2 regions of the Rhizobium sp. 05L419 genome follow, and region 1 is predicted to be linked to the other one. Evidence: riboswitches for the same ligand, from Rfam matches in the RefSeq annotation. Region 1 holds a riboswitch; the other holds the start of a gene.

What was found. Region 1 has a riboswitch for thiamine pyrophosphate ahead of thiC (phosphomethylpyrimidine synthase ThiC). Riboswitches for the same ligand answer to the same signal wherever they lie in the genome.
Region 2: it holds a riboswitch for thiamine pyrophosphate, as region 1 does, so the genes downstream of both, thiM (hydroxyethylthiazole kinase) here and thiC (phosphomethylpyrimidine synthase ThiC) in region 1, are expected to answer to the same signal.

The regions. Positions count from the first base shown of each region.
Region 1 is NZ_JBFTOF010000004.1:112,832-123,626, reverse strand. Features, by position in the region: gene AC1DMK_RS06615 (Abi family protein) at 110-1,075, shown strand; gene AC1DMK_RS06610 (hypothetical protein) at 1,142-1,441, opposite strand; TPP riboswitch at 1,642-1,753, shown strand; gene thiC (phosphomethylpyrimidine synthase ThiC) at 1,846-3,672, shown strand; gene thiO (glycine oxidase ThiO) at 3,674-4,672, shown strand; gene thiS (sulfur carrier protein ThiS) at 4,669-4,866, shown strand; gene AC1DMK_RS06590 (thiazole synthase) at 4,870-5,643, shown strand; gene AC1DMK_RS06585 (thiamine phosphate synthase) at 5,640-6,278, shown strand; gene AC1DMK_RS06580 (glucoamylase family protein) at 6,404-7,732, shown strand; gene AC1DMK_RS06575 (ABC transporter ATP-binding protein) at 7,733-8,770, opposite strand; partial or broken gene AC1DMK_RS06570 (ABC transporter permease) at 8,767-10,438, opposite strand; gene AC1DMK_RS06565 (iron ABC transporter substrate-binding protein) at 10,502-10,795, opposite strand, start outside.
Region 2 is NZ_JBFTOF010000016.1:62,480-73,274, reverse strand. Features, by position in the region: gene AC1DMK_RS19705 (LLM class flavin-dependent oxidoreductase) at 1-284, shown strand, start outside; gene AC1DMK_RS19700 (flavin reductase family protein) at 301-837, shown strand; gene speB (agmatinase) at 880-1,854, opposite strand; gene putA (trifunctional transcriptional regulator/proline dehydrogenase/L-glutamate gamma-semialdehyde dehydrogenase) at 2,030-5,743, opposite strand; gene AC1DMK_RS19685 (Lrp/AsnC ligand binding domain-containing protein) at 5,862-6,332, shown strand; gene AC1DMK_RS19680 (LysR family transcriptional regulator) at 6,356-7,315, opposite strand; gene AC1DMK_RS19675 (MFS transporter) at 7,434-8,834, shown strand; TPP riboswitch at 8,979-9,075, shown strand; gene thiM (hydroxyethylthiazole kinase) at 9,124-9,927, shown strand; gene thiE (thiamine phosphate synthase) at 9,924-10,559, shown strand; gene thiD (bifunctional hydroxymethylpyrimidine kinase/phosphomethylpyrimidine kinase) at 10,556-10,795, shown strand, end outside.

The DNA.
Region 1 (10,795 bases):
CGCCTTGCTAATGGCGGATTGATGCATCATATCAGTTCTCGACACGATCGGCCCCTCTTCACTAAGTGCTTGCACTTTTTGTACGGGTCGATCTTCATTTTAAAAGTTGATGACAGTTTACACCAAACCTTATCTGACGACCGATCAGCAGGTTGCGCTCTTGCAAGCGCGTGGAATGTCTATTACCGACCTTCCTAAGGCGAAAGCGTGTCTTTCCCGCATAGGATATTATCGTCTAAGCGCCTACTGGTTTCCGTTCAGGCAATCTGAGATACTCCCAGACGGCTCTCACTCAATTAAAGATGATTTTCGGCCAAAGGTCACGTTTGCCGACATCATGGCACTGTACGTATTTGACAAGAAATTGCGTCTGATTGTGCTCGATGCGCTGGAGCGAGTTGAAATCGCAATCAGAACGGATGTCGCGCTGTTAATTGGAAAGTACAATCCGCGAGCCCACCGCGACCCTCGTTACCTCCATGGTAACTTTGCTCGCCGACAGGCAAAAAACTCGACAGATACATTGCATCACGAGTGGTTGAGCAGGCAGGATAAGAAATTCCAAGACTCGCGAGAGGACTTTGCAAAACACTTTAAACAGAAGTATGCCGGTGACTATCCGCCGATCTGGATCGATGTCGAACTATGGGAATTTGGCTCTCTCTCAAGGCTGTATGCCGGTTTGCAGGTCCAAGATCGCGATCAAATTGCAAATCACTATGGGATCAACGACAGCCGGGTTTTGGAAAGCTGGATGAGGTGCTTGAACGACGTTCGAAACGTTTGCGCTCATCATTCGCGCCTCTGGAACAAGCCACTGGTCAATCATCCAAAATGGCCAGCCACAGGGTCATTGCCATTTGTTGATCACGTCCAAGCGAATACCCAAGCTAAGACACGTCTTTATGCAGCAGTGCTCATTCTTCAGGTTTTGATGAAAGTGATCAATCCTAGCAGCGAATGGGGGCAACGCCTCCGTACTCATGTGCAAACCCTGCCTATCCTTCCTCCAATCAATATGCAGAACGCCGGATTTCCCGGAAATTGGCTCGCGGAGCCGGTCTGGCAACCGTAGCGGTACGAATTAATACACGGCGACGTGGCTCGACAGCACGGGCGCCTTTGCTACCCGTGATTCCAGTCAACCACGTCGTCTATTCGCATCAGCTAGGGTCAGGACTTCATAGCGATCGAGGAGGTCAGTGACGCGCGACTTTTTGCGACGCTTGTCTTCCGCTCTATCCTTCGCTGGATCACCGCCTGCAGCAACCTTGCCAAGCATAGAAAACGCAATCTTGCACGCCTCGGAAGCGGTCTTAATCGTTTCGGGCGAACCGACTTTCACGCGCTTCATATTCGCTGAACGGCCTTTGCCGGCAGGGCGATAGGCTATGACGTAGGATTTTGACTCCCCCAAGCCGGCGACCAGAAGTCTCGGCAAGTCATCGAACGCCTGAATTCAGGATCGCTCAACCGGCAGACTGCCAGTTGTCGGCCCTGTCGTTTTGGTGGGCTTGCAATCCGCGGTGTCCGGGTCGGTTCCGCCGGCATGGCGATTACAACGCCAAGAAGCGTGCCGTCATTGTCGATGGCTGCAATGCCGATGGGTTGACAGCGTCGCCCCATACACTCTAACCTTTTCGCATTCACCAGGGGGGTCCCGGCAAGGGGCTGAGATACTGCTATCGCGCGCAGTGACCCGTTGAACCTGATCCAGTTCATACTGGCGTAGGGACGGTGCAAGCGCTCGGAAGGCTTCGGATTCACGCGTGGAATCCGTGCTGGCGTCTTTTCATCTTTCCGGCTGAGGACTGGGTCTCCAATTGCAAACTTGGAGCCTCAACCATGAATATTGCCGCAAAAAATCTCACCCCGACCGTGACCACCGGCGCGCTTCCGGCATCCCGGAAGATCTACATTCCCGGAGATATCCATCCCGACATCCGCGTGCCGATGCGCGAGATCAGCGTCCACCCGACATCGGGCGAGCCGCCCGTTGTGGTCTATGATTCGTCCGGTGCCTACACCATCGACGGCGCCGACATCCGCATCGAGCAAGGCTTGCCTGAACTGCGCCGCGACTGGGTGCTCGCCCGCGGCGACGTCGAGGCCTACCTGGGCCGGCATGTCCGCCCCGAAGACAACGGCTTTGCCAGCGGCGAGCGCCTCACGCCCGAATTTCCCGGCCAGCGTCAACCGCTGCGGGCAAAGGACGGCAAGGCGGTCACCCAGCTCGCCTATGCGCGGGCCGGCATCATCACGCCCGAGATGGAGTTCATCGCCATCCGCGAAAACCTCGGCCGCAAGGCCAAGGTCGAAGCAATGGTACGCGACGGCGAAAGCTTCGGCGCCCATATTCCCGATCACGTCACACCTGAATTCGTCCGGCAGGAGGTGGCGGCGGGACGGGCGATCATTCCCGCCAACATCAACCATCCCGAAGCAGAACCGATGATTATCGGCCGGAACTTTCTGGTGAAGATCAATGCCAATATCGGCAACTCGGCCGTCACCTCGTCGATGGCCGAAGAGGTCGAAAAGATGGTCTGGGCGGCACGCTGGGGCGCCGATACCGTCATGGACCTGTCGACCGGCCGTAACATCCACAACATCCGCGAATGGATCATCCGCAACTCGCCGCTGCCGATCGGAACCGTACCGCTCTACCAGGCGCTGGAGAAGGTCGAGGGCATTGCCGAACACCTGACCTGGGAAGTCTACCGCGACACACTCATCGAGCAGGCCGAACAGGGGGTCGACTACTTCACCATCCATGCGGGCGTGCGGCTTCACTACATCCCGCTCACAGTCAACCGCGTCACCGGCATCGTCTCGCGCGGTGGTTCGATCATGGCCAAGTGGTGTCTTCATCACCACCGCGAAAGCTTCCTCTACGAGCACTTTGACGAAATCTGCGACATCTGCCGTGCCTACGACGTGTCCTTCTCGCTCGGCGACGGCCTGCGCCCCGGCTCGATCGCGGACGCCAATGACGCGGCCCAGTTTGCCGAACTGGAAACGCTGGGCGAATTGACGAAGATCGCCTGGGCGAAGGATTGCCAGGTGATGATCGAGGGTCCAGGCCATGTGCCGATGCACAAGATCAAGGAGAATATGGACAAGCAGCTCGCCGTCTGCGGCGAGGCGCCCTTCTACACGCTCGGGCCGCTGACGACGGATATCGCACCCGGCTACGACCACATCACATCGGGCATCGGTGCGGCGATGATCGGCTGGTTCGGCACTGCCATGCTCTGCTACGTGACGCCGAAGGAGCATCTTGGCCTTCCGGATCGCAACGACGTCAAGACCGGCGTCATCACCTACAAGATCGCCGCCCACGCCGCCGATCTTGCCAAGGGCCACCCGGCCGCCCAGCTGCGCGACGACGCCCTGTCTCGCGCCCGCTTCGAATTCCGCTGGGAGGATCAGTTCAACCTCTCGCTGGATCCGGAGACGGCTCGCAGCTTCCATGACGAGACGCTGCCGAAGGAGGCCCACAAGGTCGCACATTTCTGCTCCATGTGCGGCCCGAAATTCTGCTCCATGCGGATCTCGCACGACATCCGCGCCGAGGCGCAGAAGGAAGGGTTGGATGCCATGGCGGCAAAATACCGGGAAGGCGGCGATCTCTACATGGCGGTCGATGCCGTCAAGCCTGCGGCCGAGTGACATGCTTGTCCTTGTCAAAGGGGCCGGCGTCGCCGGCCTCACGGCCGCCCATGAACTCCTCGCGCGCGGTGCCAATGTCACGGTCGCGGACCCCCGGCCGGGCTACAGCCATGCCGCATCCTGGCTCGCCGGCGGTATGCTGGCGCCTTGGTGCGAGCGTGAAAGCGCCGGCGAGGCGGTGCTCGCGCGTGGCATCGACGCCGCCGACCGGTGGGACGCGATCCTGCCGGGTGAGGTACGTCGCAACGGAACGCTTGTGGTCGCGCCGGCCCGCGACCAAGGCGAGCTGAAGCGCTTTGCCGGGCGAACCAGCGGGTATGAATGGCTCGAAGAGGAGCGCATCGCCTCACTGGAACCGGCGCTTGCCGGGCGCTTCAGGCACGCCCTGTTCTTCCCGCAGGAAGCCCATCTCGACCCCCGACGGGTCCTGACGTCGTTACGCAAAAAGCTCGCGGCAGAGGGCGTCGCTTTCAGTGGCGAGCCTGCCGACGAATGCAATTTTGATGAGGTCGTCGACTGCACCGGTATCGCGCGAATGAGAGGGACCGGCGGCATGCGCGGCATGCGCGGCATACGCGGCGAAATGCTCTACCTCAAGACCGGTGAGATCGAACTTGCCCGACCCGTTCGCCTGCTCCATCCGCGTATTCCGGTCTACGTCGTTCCCCGTGGCGATGGCCGCTTCATGGTAGGCGCCACGATGATCGAGACGGACTTCGACGGACCGATCGCGGCACGCTCGTTGATGGAACTGCTCAACGCCGCCTATGCGCTGCATCCAGCCTTTGCGGACGCAGCCGTCATGGAAACCGGCGCCGGCATCCGCCCTGCCTTCCCAGACAATTTCCCCCGCGCGACCCGCGATGGAAACGTGGTGTCGCTCAACGGCTTCTATCGCCACGGCTTCCTGCTGGCGCCGACACTGGCTGCCGAAGCGGCCGACCTTGTCTTTTCGTCAAATTCCACCGCCCTAAATACAACAGGAAGGGATGCCTCATGAAACTGCTTATCAATGGCGAGCCCCGGACTATCCAAGCAAAGACGTTGTCCGAATTGCTCGCGCTGCTGGAATACCAGGGCGAGTGGCTGGCGACGGCCGTCAATGGAGAGCTCGTACACCGCGAAGACCGCCTCGACCACGCGCTCAGCGACAATGACACAATCGAAATCCTGTCGCCGATGCAGGGAGGCTGATCGATGCTGAAGCTCTATGAAACCGAAGTTGCCTCCCGCCTTCTGCTGGGAACCGCGCGCTACCCCTCACCAGCCATTCTCGAAGAAGCAGTCAGGCATTCGGCAACGGAGATCGTCACCGTCTCGCTGCGCCGCGAGACCGCCGGAGGCCGCAATGGCGGCGCGTTCATTGAGATGATCCGGGCGCTCGACGTTCGCATCCTGCCAAACACCGCCGGCTGCCATGGTGTCTCCGAGGCGGTGCTGACGGCGAAGATGGCGCGCGAGGTGTTTGCCACCAACTGGATAAAGCTCGAGGTCATTGGCAACCACGATACGTTGCAGCCCGACGTCTTCGGCCTGGTCGAGGCCGCGCGCATTCTTGCAAGCGAAGGCTTCGAGGTGTTTCCCTATACGACCGACGACCTGGTGGTGGCCGAACGGCTGCTGGAGGCGGGCTGCAAGGTCCTTATGCCCTGGTGCGCACCGATCGGCAGTGCTGCCGGACCGCTCAATCTGCCTGCCCTTCGCGCCATGCGCGCGCATTTCCCCGACGTGCCGCTGATTGTCGACGCCGGTATCGGCCGCCCGTCGCATGCGGTCGTCGTCATGGAGCACGGCTTCGACGCGGTGCTCCTCAACACTGCCGTTGCCGGGGCTGGCGATCCCGTCGCCATGGCGGCAGCCTTCGCCAGCGCGATCAAGGCAGGCAGGCAGGCGTTCAGCGCCGGCATGATGGAGCCGCGCGACATGGCGGTACCTTCAACGCCGGTCATCGGAAGGGCGGTCTTTTCATGAGGCTCGATCCCTTCTACCTCATCGTCGATAGCGCCGGCTGGATTGCCCGGCTGGTACCGCTCGGCGTCAAGCTGGTGCAGCTCCGCATCAAGGACCTGACGCAGGCAGAACTGCGCGCCGAGATCCGTGCGGCGAAAGCGATATGCGCTGCACATCGATGCCAGCTGATCGTCAACGACCACTGGGAGCTCGCCATCGAGGAGCGGTGCGACTTCCTGCATCTCGGCCAGGAGGATCTGGCCGTGGCCGATCTCCAGGCCATTCGTTCAGCTGGATTGAAACTTGGGCTCTCGACCCATGACGATGCCGAACTGGCAACCGCGTTGGCCGCAAAGCCGGATTACATCGCGCTTGGCCCGGTCTATCCGACCATACTCAAGCAGATGAAATGGGCTCCGCAAGGGCTGGATCGGCTCAGCGCATGGAAAGCGCGCATCGGTGATCTGCCGCTTGTCGCCATCGGCGGTCTGAACATAGACCGCATCGAAGGCGTCTTTGGGCATGGTGCAGACAGCGCGGCAGTGGTGACCGATATCACCCTGAACGGCGATCCAGAGACAAGAACGAAGGAATGGCTTGCGGCTACCTCTGCTTGGAGAACAGCGCAAGCGTGGTCGAAGGGGGAGATACGCTGAAGAAGAAGGCGACGTAAGGCTGCATGGACATCCAGAGTATACAGTTTCTTCAAAAAGGATTGATTTGCGCGCGGCGCTTGCGCATGGTGAACCGGGGGCGGGACAACAAATTGGGCTTGGAGCACATGCTGCAACGGACCGAGGAAACAGACGCCGCGCTGATCGACAGGCTGCAGCGGGGTGCATTCAACTATTTCCCGAAGCACTACAATCCCGACAACGGCCTTGTTGCCGATACCTCCGTTGCGGGCGTTCCCTGCAGTATCGCGGCGGTAGGCTTTGCGCTGTCGTCCTATACCGTTGCGGTCGAACGCGGCTGGATGGAGCGGCCAGACGCCGTGCAGCGCACCATGAAAACGCTATGCTTCTTCGCCGACGGCCATCAGGGCCGCGAACGCCACTCGATCGGGTACCACGGCTTCTTTTATCACTTCCTGCATATGGATACCGGCCACCGCGCCTGGAACAGCGAGCTTTCGACCATCGATACCACGCTGCTCGTCGCCGGCATCCTGACATCGGCAGCCTACTTTGACCGCGACGACGAGGCAGAAACCGAAATCCGCCGGCTGGCGACCCTGATCTATGAGCGAATCGACTGGCACTGGGCGTTGAACAAGGGCCAGACCGTGTGCATGGGCTGGAAGCCGGGAAGCGGCTTTCTGCGTTGGCGCTGGCAGGGCTACGACGAAGCCGTCCTGCTCTACATGCTGGCGCTTGCTTCGCCGACGCATCCGATCCCGCAATCGAGCTACGACGCCTTTACATCCAGCTATTCGTGGATGCTCTTCGGCGATCAGGCCTATCTTTATGCGGGGCCGCTGTTCATCCACCTGTTTTCGCATGCATGGATCGATTTCCGCGGCATCCAGGACAGGCCGATGGCCAAGCAAAACTGGGACTATTTCCGCAACACGCAGACCTGCATCGCCGTTCAGCGGGATTACGCCGAGCGAAACCCCGGCCATTTCGTCGGCTACAACAAGGATGTCTGGGGTCTTTCCGCCACCGACGGTCCACCGCCCACGCGCAACATGCGCGGAGGTCGTCGCCCACGCGTCCTGGGTTACGCCGCTCGCGGGGCCCCTCTCGGCCCCGACGATGGTACGCTTGCTCCCTGGGCAGCACTCGCCTGTCTTCCCTACGATCGACAGGCCTCGCTCGGGGGCCTTCGCGCGCTTCTCTCAACCTATCCCGCCTTGCTCTATGAAGACCGCTTTCCCGGCGGCTTCAATCCGACGGTCAAGACCGCGCGGCCCGAAGGCTGGGTCGACGACCGTTGTGTCGGCATCGATCAGGGGCTGTTGGTGATGTCGATCGAAAACGAGCGCTCGGACTTCATCTGGAGCCTGATGCGGCAATCGCCGGTGATCCGCGCCGGCCTTCAGCGAGCGGGCTTTACCGGCGGCTGGCTCGACGCGAGCATCAATGACGCCGAGCGCAAAACGGCCTGATCAGCGGCCGAACACATGCGCCTTGCCGGCGATGTCGAGGCGAACGCGGTCGCCGCGCTCGGGAAGCGCCACACTCGAGGTCTTGATCAGGATCGGCGGCAGCGCCACGCCTTCAAGCGAGACTGCAACAGTGCAAGTGGCGCCGCCAAACTCGACCTCGACGACGCGCCCGCCATACTTCGGCTCGCTGTCGTCCGTGACGACGCGGATCTGCTCGGGGCGCAGCATGATCTCGACCTTCCCTTGATAGCCGCTATCGACAGCGACACGGCCGAGCGCGCAATCGGCAAAGCCGTTCTTGATGATCGCGGGCAGCATCACCGCATCCCCCAGGAAGAGAGCTGTTTCTCGGTCCTGCGGGTGCAGATAGAGCGACTGCGGTGACCCGGCCTGAATGAGGCGGCCTTCGCGCAGCACGGCAACCTGATCGGCGAAGGACAGTGCCTCGGCTTGATCGTGAGTGACGAGGATGGTGGTGATGCCAGCCGCCTGCAGGACACGTGCAACGGCCTTGCGCATGTTTTCCCGCAGTCCTGTATCGAGCGCCGAAAATGGCTCATCGAGCAGCATCAGTCGCGGCTTGCGGCCAAGCGCACGCGCCAGCGCCACGCGCTGCTGCTGGCCGCCGGAGAGCTGGTGGGGCCGGCGGGTCAGCATGTTGCGGTCGAGCTCGACCATATCGAGTAGCTCGGCGATGCGCTTGTCACGATCAGGCGTCCCGCGCTGAAAACCGAAGCCGATATTGTCGGCGACATTGAGATGCGGAAAGAGAGCGCCTTCCTGCGAGACGATGCCGATGCCGCGCTTGTACGCCGGTACGGCGACGGGTCCATCGGCCAGGAGTTCGCCGTCCAGCGTCACCCGTCCGATATCCGGCTGCTCGAAACCGGCGACGATGCGAAGAAGCGTTGTCTTTCCCGAACCCGAAGGCCCGACGACGGCCGTGCGGCTGCCGGCCGCGACATCGAGCGAGATGTTTTCCAGCGCCTGGACATGGCCGTAGCGCTTGCTGGTGCCGGCGATCGTGAGCAGCGTCATTGTCCGGCAGTCCGTTTCGATTGAGCATGGAGGAGAAGGGTCAGCGGCAGCGACAGCACCACCATCATGAAGGCGTAAGGCGCGGCCGCCACATAGTCGATCTCGCTGGTCAGCGACCAGAATTTGGTCGCCAGCGTCTCGACGCCGTTGGGCGCCAACATCAAAGTCGCCGTCAGCTCGTTGGTAATGCCGAGCGCCACCAGAGCGATACTGGCTGCCGCTCCCGGTGCCGCAAGCCGCATGGTGACCTGCCGCACCGCCTGCGCCGGCGTGCGCCCGAGACCCATGGCAGCGCGCTCCAGCTCGACCGGGGCTTGCGCGATACTGGCACGAAGACCGACCATTGCGCGCGGCAGGAAGAGGAGAATATACGCAACGACAAGCGTTGCGAACGTCTGATACAGCGGCAGAACCAGCCGGACGGTGATCGTGACCAATGCCAGCGCCACGACGACGCCTGGCAGAGAACCGACATAGTAGTGGCAAGCTTCGAGAATGCGCTGGAACCGTCCAGGAGCACGCACCGAAAGCCAGGCCATCGGGGCAGCTGCCATCGTCGCCAGTATGCCGCCGGCGACGGCAAGGACTATGGTCTGCACGAACGCATTGCCCACCGTATCCAGTCGCCAGACATCGATGCCGCCGAGATAGAGCCAGCGCACAAGCGTCACCAACGGCACGCCAAGAGTGAGGCAGGCCAACAAGGCTGGCAGGAGCACCGCTGGTACGACGAACCAGCCGAGACGTCGGCGATCGGCCGGACGGGCCGAGCCTGATCCGACGCGCGCATAGCGTTCGTTGCCGCGCAGCAAAACCTCAAGCGTAAGGAGCAGGAGACAAAAGCCGACCAGCACGCCGCCCAGCATGTTTGCGGCCGCGCTGTTGTAGGCTGACTGGAACTGATCGACGATCGCGGTGGCGAACGTGTCGAAACGGATCATCACGTAGAGGCCGTATTCCGACAGAAGGTGCAGCGCGATCAGCAGAGAACCGCCGCAAACCGCAAGCCGAAGCTGCGGCAGGACCGCGCGGAAAAACACCTCCCAGGGGCCGAGGCCGAGCGAGGCAGCCGCATCCTCGATCGCCGGATCCAACCGCCGAAGCGCGGCTGCGACAGGTAGATAGAGGAATGGATAATAGGCGAGCACGGAAACGAAGACGCCGCTCTGCAGCCCGCGCATCCCCGGAACCAAACTGACCCAGGCATAGCTGTGCACGAAGGCGGGAACGGCGAGCGGGGCGACGGCAAGCCAAGACCACAGCCGGCCAAAGGGAATATCCGTGCGCTCGGTCAGCCACGCAAGCGTCACCGCCAGCAGGATGGAGAGAGGAACGGTGATCAATTCCAGGAGGACGGTGTTGACCAGCAATTCGCCGACGCGCGGCCGAAACACCAGCTCCTTGACCGTCTCCCAACCCACATCGACGGTGATCCAGCCGATGAAACCCAGCGGCACCAGGCTGAACAGGGCAACGGCCGAAGCGATGAGGACGACGGAGACATGCGGCATACGGGCGCGCAGCCGGTTCAGTCCGACCATCGGCCGCACCGTCGGCATCTGTTGGCCAGGAGCGAGCAATCTGTTGTCCTGCAGCAAGGCCTGCGCCTTCACACCCTGAAAAAGGAAGGCAACCGCTCTTGACCAAGCGGTTGCCGGATTTCGTCATGCCCTAAGGTTTTCTTGAGCCAAAAGCAATAGTTTTGACCGGAGGAACCTGCGACACGAGGCCCTAGATGAGACCAGCAGCGGTCATCAACTCGGTGACCTTCTTGCTGTTCAGCTTCGCGGCGTCGACCTTCGGTGCCTCTAGATCGGAGAGCGCAACCAGCTTGTCGTTGGAAGCAGCATCCTTGCCGATGGCATACTCATACGACGTACCGGTCTTCAGAATGTCCTGCCCAGCCTTGCCTGTGATGAACTTCAAGAACGCCTGGGCTTGCTTCTGGTGCTGGCTGGACTTAAGGACACCGCCGCCGGAAATGCTGACGAATGCGCCCGGATCCTCGTTCTTGAAGTAGTGCAG
Region 2 (10,795 bases), on a different contig from region 1:
TCGTTCGCCACTATGCCGAAAAGCACACCGGCAACGGCATCACCGGTACACCGGCCCAGATCGCAGATTTCATGGAGGAATGGTTCGAGACGCGCGCCGCCGACGGCTTCATACTGATGTTCCCGACGCTTCCCTCAAGCCTCGACGATTTCGTCAGGATGGTACTGCCCGAACTGCGCCGGCGTGGCCTTTTCCGCGAGGAATACGAAGGCACAACGCTTCGCGAGAACCTTGGGATTTCGATGCCGGCCAATCGCTTTGCCAAACTCCCCGTCACAGCGTGAAGATGGAGGCGTAGCGATGGACACGGTCATCATGGACAGGACGGTCGTCGATCAATCTGCATTCAAGCTGTCGATGCGCCAGTTGGCCGGCGCTGTCAGTGTCGTGACGGTCGGCGAGCGCGAGGAGCGCACGGGCTTTACCGCAACGTCGGTGTCATCGCTCTCTGCCGACGTCCCCTCGGTGATTGTCAGCGTCAACCGGACGTCTTCCTCCTGGCCCGTCGTCGAACAATACCGCCGCTTTTGCGTCAACGTGCTTGCCGCCGATCAACAGCACGTGGCGCAGTCCTTTGCGGGTTTCGGCGGACGGAAGGGCATTGACCGTTACGCCGACGCACAATGGTATTGCCTTGCGACCGGGACGGCTGCGCTCAAGGATGCACTGACGGTTCTCGACTGCGAGCTCGAAGCGGTCTTCAACCACCACTCGCATGCCGTTTTGATCGGGCGCATCTGCGCGATCGCTACCCGCGAGGACGTCGAGCCGCTACTTTACTGGCGCGGTGGCTATCGTCGCCTCTTGGGCGACGCCATGGTGGATTCCTTGGCTTGAGGCTGACGCGGCCAAGTCCCAATCGTCTCCGATCGAAAGCGGTCAGCCGGAGGCGATTGACTGGCGGCGATCATCGACCTGTTTGGCGATCACGCACAGAAGCTCGAACATCATCGTTGCCCCGGCCAGTGCCGTCATTCCAGCCAGGTCGAAAGGTGGGGAGACTTCAACGACGTCAGCGCCGACGATGTCCACGCCCTGAAGCAGCCTGATCATCTGCTGTGCCTCGCGGGTGGTGAAGCCGCCGGCTTCGGGCGTGCCTGTCCCCGGCGCCATGGATGGATCGATGCTGTCGATGTCGAAGGTGACATAGGTCGGCTGATTGCCGGCAATCGCTCTCGCCTCCTGCATGACGGCTTTGACGCCCCGGTCGACAAACTCCTCCATGTAGATGATGCGCACGCCTTGCTGCCTTGCCCAGTCATGTTCATCGGGCTCATAGATCGAACCGCGAATTCCGATCTGCACGATCCGCTTCGGATCCAGCAGGCCCTCTTCGATGGCGCGGCGGAACGGCGTCCCGTGGGTGTAGGGATTATCGCCGAAATACCGGTCGTTGGTGTCGGAATGGGCATCGAAATGGATGAGCCCGACAGGCCGCTCCCTCGCGACAGCGCGCAGAACTGGAAGCGTCATCAGGTGGTCGCCGCCGACCGAAAGCGGAATAGCACCCGTAGCGACGATCGCTGCCATGCCGGTTTCGATACGGCTCAGGGCATCGGCAAGGTTGATCGGGTTCACTGACAGATCGCCGACATCGGCAACGTTTGCGATGCCGAATGGCTCGGTGCCGGAGACGTGATGAACCCGGCGCATCAGGCTGGACTGGCTACGCACCTCGCGCGGGCCGTGCCTCGCCCCCGCCCTGTTCGTCGTCCCGCCGTCCCACGGAATTCCCACCAACGCGATATCAAGTCCTTCGGCGGTTCTGGCGACAGGCAGCCGCATGAAGGTCGCATGCCCGGCAAAACGCGGAACGTCGGCGGCGTCGATCGGCTGGTGGAAAGTCTCGTTCATGGCGCTGTCCTGTCGGGCTGTTTGGTCGCTCGCAAAATTGGATCGCCGCCATTCGTTGCACAAGTGCATTCTGCGCAGTTCCCGTACGGTGCCGATCGGCGCTTCTCACGATCAGCAAAAAAGGCCGAGCGATCGCGGCTCGGCCTTTCTTCATTCGGACATGCCTCAGCAGCAATCAGCCAATCGACATCAGACTGGCGTTTCCGCCCGCTGCCGCCGTGTTGATCGACGTCGACACTTCCTCCAGCAGCCAGTTGAGGCAATAGGCCTCGGGATCTTGCTCCAGCTCCAGCGTGGAGGCCGATTGCACCAGCAACAATGGACCTGGCATTGCGGCGACCTTCTGCAGCATTGCTAAGACGCGATCGGGATCGCCTTCGATGAGGGCGCCGGACATCGGCGTGCCGTCGCCCGCAGCGTCACTGAAGGCGATGCGCTGGGCAACGCTTGCCGGAATACCGTTCAGGCTGGAACGAAGACCATCGCCACAGTCGATGACCGCGCTGTTGCCGGTGGCAAGCACCGATGACACCTGCCGGCGCAGGCCGACGGCCGAAACGGGCGCACAGTAGATCGTGCCGCGGGCGTGGAGCGCGTAAACGTTGCGTTCCCCGACCGGACCTGCAAGCTCGGTTTCGAGACCGAGCGCTGATTGACCGCCGAGATTGCGCGCCATTTCGGCCTCGTCCTGGAGCCCCTCTCTATCAAGCCACTTGGCGAAATCCGATAGCGCCGGATCGCTATAGACCGAGCTGTGCTGCGGCGGGATGGGTTGTGTTCTGACGAGACGCCCAAGGTAGAGCGGCCCGCCGGCCTTGGGTCCGGTACCGGACAGGCCCCGGCCACCAAAAGGCTGTACGCCGACCACAGCGCCGATGACGTTGCGGTTGACGTAAATATTGCCGACCTTGATGCGCGACGTCACGTGCGCGATGGTTTCATCCAGGCGCGTATGCAGGCCGAACGTCAGGCCGTAACCGGTCGCGTTGATGTCGTCGATCAGCCGGTCGAGATTCTGGCGGCGCCAGCGGATAACGTGAAGGACAGGCCCGAAGACTTCCCGTTTGAGATCGGAAATGGTGCGCAATTCGACAATGGTGGGGGAAACGAAAGTGCCGTGCTGGGTTGCTTCAGGCAGTTCCACTCGTTCGACTGTGCAGCCAAGCTCCCGCATCGCCCGAACATGGGTCTCGATGATCTCTTTCGCCTCGGCGGTGATGACAGGGCCGATGTCGGAAGACAGGCGATTGGTGTTGGCAATTGTCAGTTCCTGAAGCGCGCCCTTCAGCATCGCAAGCGTCCGATCTGCCACGTCTTCCTGCAGGCACAGGATACGCAGTGCCGAGCAGCGCTGCCCGGCGCTGTCGAAGGCTGAGGCGATGACGTCGCCGACAACCTGCTCGGCGAGCGCCGACGAGTCGACGATCATGGCGTTCTGGCCGCCGGTCTCGGCGATCAGCGCAATAGGTTCGCCGCTCGCAGACAGGCGCCCTGCGAGCTCCGCCTGGATGAGCCGGGCAACTTCGGTCGATCCCGTGAACATCACAGCCGCGGTTTCGGGCGCCGCAACGAGCGCGGCTCCGACCCGGCCGTCGCCGGGCACGAGCTGGACGACATCGAGCGGGATTCCGGCCTCGTGCAGGATGCGGACCGCTTCGGCGGCGATCAGCGGCGTCTCTTCGGCAGGTTTTGCCAGAACGGGGTTGCCGGCCACCAATGCCGCCGCAACCTGCCCGGTGAAGATTGCCAGCGGAAAATTCCACGGGCTGATGCAGACGACAGGGCCAAGCGGCGCATGCGACGGACCGAGCGTCCGGCGAGCCTGTTCTGCGTAGTAGCGCAGGAAGTCGATCGCCTCGCGCACCTCGGCGATGGCGTTCTGCACCGACTTTCCAGCTTCGCGAATGATCAGCCCGAGCAGCGTCTCGATCCGGGCCTGCATGATGTCTGCGGCGCGGTCGAGCATGACCGCCCTGTCGCCCGGCGATACCGAAGCCCAGGATGACGAGATCCTCTTTGCTGCCCCGGCGGCAATTGCCGCCTCCTTCTGCGTTGTCTCGCGTACGGTGCCGACGACGTCACGACTGTCGGCGGGGTTGAGAACGTCGCGCGGCTTGGCGGCTGGCGACGTCGTCTGGCTTGGAACCGCTTCCCAGGCCTGCGCTGCGCTGGCCTTCAACGCGTGGGTCAATCCCGCAAGCACCGCTTCGTCTGAAAGATCAAGGCCGCCTGAATTCCGGCGCAAGTCGTAGAGGTCGGTCGGAAGAGCAATCTTGTCGTGCTTCTGGCCGACGACAGCCATCGTCGAGACGATGTCGACCGGGTCGGCGACGAGCTCTTCGATCGAGACGTTGGGGTCGGCGATCCTGTTGACGAAAGACGAGTTGGCACCGTTTTCAAGGAGACGGCGCACGAGATAGGCGAGCAGCGTTTCATGCGTGCCGACAGGTGCATAGATGCGGCAGGGACGGTTCAGGTTCTGGCGTCCGACGACCTCGTCATAAAGCGGCTCGCCCATGCCGTGCAGGCACTGAAACTCGTATTTGCCGACATAGTAGTCGGACCCTGCCATCTGGTAGATCGTCGCCAGGGTCTGGGCGTTGTGCGTGGCAAACTGCGGGAAGACAGCGTCTGTCGCCGCCAGCAGCTTTTTCGCGCAGGCGATATAGGAAACGTCCGTGTAAATCTTGCGCGTGAAGACTGGAAAATCGTCAAGGCCGTCGACCTGGGCGCGCTTGATCTCCGCATCCCAATAGGCGCCCTTGACGAGCCGCACCATGATGCGGCGCCCGGCGCGACGGGCAAGGTCGATGATGAAATCGAGCACGAAGGGGCAACGCTTGCCGTAAGCCTGCACCACAAATCCCATGCCGTTCCAGTTCGCGAGATCCCGGTCCAGGCACAGGCTCTCCAGGATATCGAGCGACAGTTCCAGCCGGTCGGCCTCTTCGGCGTCTATGTTCAAGCCTATGTCGTAGGACTTGGCGATCAGCGCCAGTGCCTTCACCTTCGGCAGCAGTTCATCCATCACGCGTGCGCCCTGCGCACGGGCGTAGCGCGGATGCAGGGCCGAGAGCTTGATGGATATGCCCGGACCCTCATAGATGCCGCGGCGGTCGGAGGCCTTGCCGATCGCGTGAATCGCGCTCTCGTAATCCCTGTAGTAACGCTGCGCATCGGCGCCGGTCGTCGCGGCTTCGCCGAGCATGTCGTAGGAATACCGGAAGCCGCGCTGTTCGAGCGTCTTTGCCCGCTGCAGCGCTTCGTCGATGGTCTCGCCGGTGACGAACTGCTCGCCCATCATCCGCATTGCCATGTCGACGCCCCGGCGAATGACCGGCTCGCCGCAGCGGGCGATCAGGCGCGTGAGTGCCGCAGACAGGCTGCGATCGTTGACAGTGGATGTCAGCTTGCCGGTGACCACAAGGCCCCATGTGGCGGCATTGACGAAAAGCGAGCGACCGCCGCCGAGATGAGCCTTCCAGTCACCCTCAGAAACCTTGTCGCGGATCAGGGCATCACGCGTCGCGGCGTCGGGAATGCGCAGCAGAGCTTCGGCAAGGCACATCAGCGCCACGCCTTCCTGGCTGGAAAGCGAGTATTCGTGCACAAGTCCCTCGACGCCGGTGCCCTTGTGCTTGGCGCGCAGCGCTTCGATCAGCTTGCGGGCGGTCTTTGCGGCGGCTTGCCGGACCTGATCGGGAAGAGCTGCGGCATCGACGAGGCGGGGAACGCACACAGTTTCAGGCGTGCGGTAGGCCGAAGTGATCGCCTGCCTCAGCTCGCTCTGAGGGCGGATGGCCGGTGCAAACCCGTCAAAGGGATTTGCAGTGCCATCTGCCTTCTCTATGGTGACCTCGGCCGCCACCGCGCCATTGATGCTCGTCATATCAGCTCCTATTGGGACAGGTGGACAAGCTAGCAGATTTCATGAGGTCAATTTCACTTGATTTATGGCCAACAAACCTGTATTTCGCCATTAATTTGCCGTTTCAAAGGGAATTATTGTGACGACGTCAAGCCACAGCAGAGAAATCGACCTTTTCGATCACAAGATCATCGAAGCGCTGATGGCGGATGGCCGGATGTCGGTGACGGACCTTGCAAAGCGCGTCGGACTGTCGAATACGCCTTGCCAGGTGCGGCTCAAGAGATTGATCGAAGATGGCTATATTCTGGGCTTCCGCGCCATCATCGATGTCAACAAGCTAGGCAGGAACCATGTTGCGTTCACCGAGGTCAAGCTTTCCGACACACGTGAGAATGCCCTGAACGCATTCAATATCGCAGTCAGGAAGCTGCAGGAGGTCGAGGAATGCCACATGATCGCTGGCGCCTTCGATTATCTGCTCAAGATCCGGACGTCGGACATTGCAAACTATCGGCAGGTTCTCGGCGAAAAGATCTCCAGCCTGCCCTTCGTTGCAAACACGTCGACATTTGTTGCCATGGAAGCAATCAAGGAAGCCGGCGCCTAAGGCCTGCGCAGAGAGCGGGGTTACTAAGCAGCCCTGGAGACGTTTGTGGTGCAGCCGGAAGCCTCAAGCGCCGCGACAACGACGTCGACAAACAATCTGCGGAACCAGACCGATCGGCCGTCGGCGCGGTCGACGCGCCGATAGAGCATGGTGACCGGGTCTGCCGGCAGGTCCAGCGGCGGCACCGAGAGCGCAAGTCCATGCAGTTGCGCCATGCATCGGGCAATCGACTCCGGAATCGTCGCGATTGCAGGCATTGCCCTTAGCGCCGTCGGCAGGGCGGAAAAGCGCGGTACCGTCGCGACCACCTGACGACGCAGGCCGACGCGGCCAAGAGCGACATCGAGGTTGTTGGCGCTGTTGCCTTCGAAAGACACGGTCAAATGCGGCGTCTTGACAAAGTCCTCGAGCTTCAAAGGAGCCTTCAGCCTCACCTGCTCAGGGTCGAAGACGCAGATCGAAGACTGGTTGAAGAGCGGCGCACGGATGTGCCAGGACGCAGGATCGTCATGGACGGAGACGCTGAAGTCGTAGGCGCCTTCATCGAGCATGCGCGCAGCGTCGCGCTTGTCGGACGCTATACCGACCAGCCGGGATCCGGGTGAGAGTTCGCGCAATCGCGCCACCAACGGGCCGAAAAACGCCGACTCCAGATTGTCGCACATGCCGATCCGGAATTCGCCCTGCCAGCTTGCGGGGTCGAATGCCGTCGGCGGCCGAATGGCTCGCTCTATGCCTGACAATGCGTCTTCGATCGCCGGTGCGATGGCAAGAGCCCTTGGTGTTGGCTGCAGCCCTCGTCCTACCCTGACGAACAACTCGTCGTCGAGCGTCTCGCGCAACCGCTTCAACGCAGCCGACAGGCCGGGCTGGCCGAGCAGAAGTCGCTCGGCGGCACGGCTGACATTCCGTTCCTGCATCAGCACGGAAAATGCCAGCAGCAGGTTCAGGTCTATCTTGCGGAGGATTGCATCATTCATCATCTCCAGTAATACCTGGCATAGGTACTATCAATTTGCAATAGGTTCTGAAGCTGTACATTTTCTCGTTCCTCTGTCGCCCGATCCTCCCGCGGCGCCAGCACGAAAGGAACGATCATCAATGACTATTTCCAAACCGAAAGGCGGAGCCGGCCTGGCGTTGCTGCTGCTGTGCGCTGCCAATTTCCTTGACGCCATGGACGTCTCGACCATCGGCGTTGCGCTTCCCGCCATCCAGGCGGAACTCGGCATGAAGGCTACATCCCTGCAATGGGCAGTCAGCGCCTACGTGCTCGGATACGGGGGCTTCCTGCTGCTTGGGGGCCGTGTGGCCGATGTCTTCGGACATCGCCGCACCTTCCTCTGGTCTCTCGGCATTTTCGCCGCTGCCAGTATTGCCGGCGGTTTCGTCGACAGCGGGCCGACGCTGATTGCCGCGCGCCTGGTGAAGGGGATTGCCGCCGCCTTCACGGCGCCGGCTGCTCTTGCCCTGCTGCTCTCCGTATTCGGCGAGGGCAATGCGCGCGCAAAGGCGCTCGGGGTGTTTGCGTCGACAGGGGCCACCGGATTTGTGCTCGGAATGGTCCTGGGCGGCGCGGCGACCATCGTCAGCTGGCGGGCAACGCTCGTGATGGGTGCGCCGGTGGCCATGATTGCGCTTGCAGTCGCCCCCTTCGTGCTGCCTGCGGATCAGCCGAGGACCGGCCCGCGCCCGACGTTCGATTGGGCTGGAGCCCTGACGATCACCCCCGGCCTCCTGCTCTTCGTGTTCGGCATCACCAACGCCGCAGCCGCCGGCTGGGATGCGCTGCCGACTTGGAGCTCGCTGCTGGCCGCCGTTGTGCTGATCGGCCTCTTCCTGGTCGTCGAGATGCGCCATGCCGATCCGATGGTGCCGCTCGCGATCTTCCGTCGAGCCAAACTCAGCCATGCCAACGCCGTCGCCGCGCTGTTTCAGGGGGTCTATGTCGGCTTCCAGTTCATCGCGACGCTCTATTATCAGAACGTCTTTGGCTGGTCGGCGTTTGCGACCGGCTTCTGCTTCGCCTTCGGTGGCGTCTGCGTGATGATCCTGGCGCCGCGCTTTGCCGCAATCGGGCAGAGCCGTGGCACCACCGGCCTCATGACAGCGGGCGTTGCGTTGCAAGCGGCCAGCTATATCCTCTGGATCTCCGCGGTCGGTCACATCCATCCGGTGCTTCTGGTGGCGCTCTCGCAGATTCCGCTCGGCGTCGGCTATGCCATGACCTATCCTTCGGTGCAGGTGGCAGCGCTGTCCGATGTCGAGGAGGACAAATCCGGTCTGGCCTCGGGGTTGCTGTTCGCCTCGTTCCAGATCGGTGGCGGCATCGTGCTCGCGGCGGCATCGGCGGTATTCGCAGCCGCACCGGGCTTCGGTTGGGATCCGTACTTTGCTGGCATCTCCTTTGTCGCGACGCTCTCTGTCGCGGTGACGCTTGCCGCTGCCTTGGGACCGAGAACATCGGCTCGCCGGGCAGACGTCTACCAGGCAGCCGAATAGCCTCGGTGCTGCCATGTCTGCAGGACGTCGCCCTTCCGGCGGCTTGCGCAGCAAACGAATAGCGTCGCTGACACAGCCGGCATCCGACGGCTGTGTCAGACATTTGAAGTGACAGGCGGCCCGTTCTCTGCAACAAGATGGTCCATTGAGAGACAGGGGCGTTCGCCGGAAGGCGGACTGAGAAGTACCCTTGGAACCTGAACCAGATAATGCTGGCGGAGGGAGTCGCTCGGGACTTTGCGATCCTGCGTTTCGTCCCCGCGCCTTGCCCCCCGCGTGAAAGGGCAAAATGCAAGACCAGACCTCGCCGGGAGCGGCTCTGAATGCGATGCGCGAGCAGACGCCGCTCGTGCAATGCATCACCAATTTCGTTGCCATGAACATTGCCGCCAATGTGCTGCTGGCGGTCGGCGCCTCGCCTGCCATGGTGCATGCCGAGGAGGAGGCCGGCGAATTTGCCGGCATTGCTGGAGCTCTGACGATCAACATCGGCACCATTTCCTCGGCGTGGATGAAAGGCATGCGCGCGGCTGCAAAAGCGGCGAATGACGGCGGCAAGCCCTGGGTTCTCGATCCGGTCGCCCACTACGCGACCGGCTTCCGGCGGGAGGCAGTTGGCGGGCTGCTTGAATTGCGTCCCACAATCATCCGCGGAAATGCCTCGGAGATCATCGCCTTGTCAGGCAAAGCGAGTCGTGGCCACGGCGTCGACAGTCGCGATGCCGTCGAACAGGCCGAAACCTCAGCCCGGCACCTTGCCAGGACCTACGGGACGGTTGTTGCCGTCACCGGGGCGACCGACTTCGTCACCGATGGTGAAAGGGCTGTTCGCATCCAGGGTGGCTCGCCGCTGATGCCGCAGATAACGGCGCTCGGATGCTCTCTCACCTGCCTGGTCGGCGCCTTTGCCGCGACATTTCCGCGTGCGCCCTTCGACGCAACCGTTGCAGCACTCGCGACCTTCGCCGTTGCCGGCGAAGAAGCGGCTCGAAAGGCGGAGGGTCCCGGTTCGTTTTCGTGGCGGTTCCTCGATAGCCTTGCCGCAGTCGACGGTGCTTTTCTGGATCGCCACGCAAGGATCCGCATGGCATGACGCAACTCGATCTCTCGCTCTATCTCGTCCTCGACCCTGATCTGTGCGCATACCGCGGCATGGTCGAGACCGCCCGCGCGGCCGTTGCTGGCGGAGCGACCGTCGTACAACTGCGCGACAAGCATGCAGACACGGCGCGGATGATAGAGACGGGCCTGGCTCTGAAGGCGGTACTTGCGGGCACTGGTGCGCTCGTCGTCATCAACGATGACGTGGAAGCGGCAATCGCCATTGGTGCCGACGGGCTCCACATCGGCCAGGACGACATGGACGCATACGCGGCACGCCAACGCATCGGTCCCGAGATGATCCTCGGCCTCTCCGTCGAGACGCAGGCACTGGCGGCTTCAGTCGATTCGGAGCTCGTCAACTACGCCGGTGTCGGGCCGGTCTTCCAGACGCCGACCAAACCCGATCACAAGCAACCGATCGGCTTTGCCGGTCTGGCGCGCCTTGTCGAGGTCTGCCCCGTGCCGGCCGTTGCCATCGGCGGTCTCAAGGCCGCACATGTTCGGAACGTCTTCGCAGCCGGAGCCGACGGGCTGGCTGTCGTCTCCGCGATCTGCGGCACCCCCGATCCGGAAGCTGCAGCCCGCGGCTTGATCGACGCCATCAGAAAGGAAGCAAGATGATCCGCAACGTTCTCTCCATCGCAGGGTCGGACCCATCCGGCGGTGCCGGCATCCAGGCCGACCTCAAGACTTTCGCCGCCCGGGGCGTCTATGGCATGGCAGTGCTGACGGCGCTGACGGCGCAGAACACCCAGGGTGTTTGCGGCGTTCATCTTGTGCCCGCCACCTTCGTGGCCGATCAGATCAGAGCAGTCTTTGCCGATGTGCGTGTCGACGCCGTCAAGATCGGCATGATT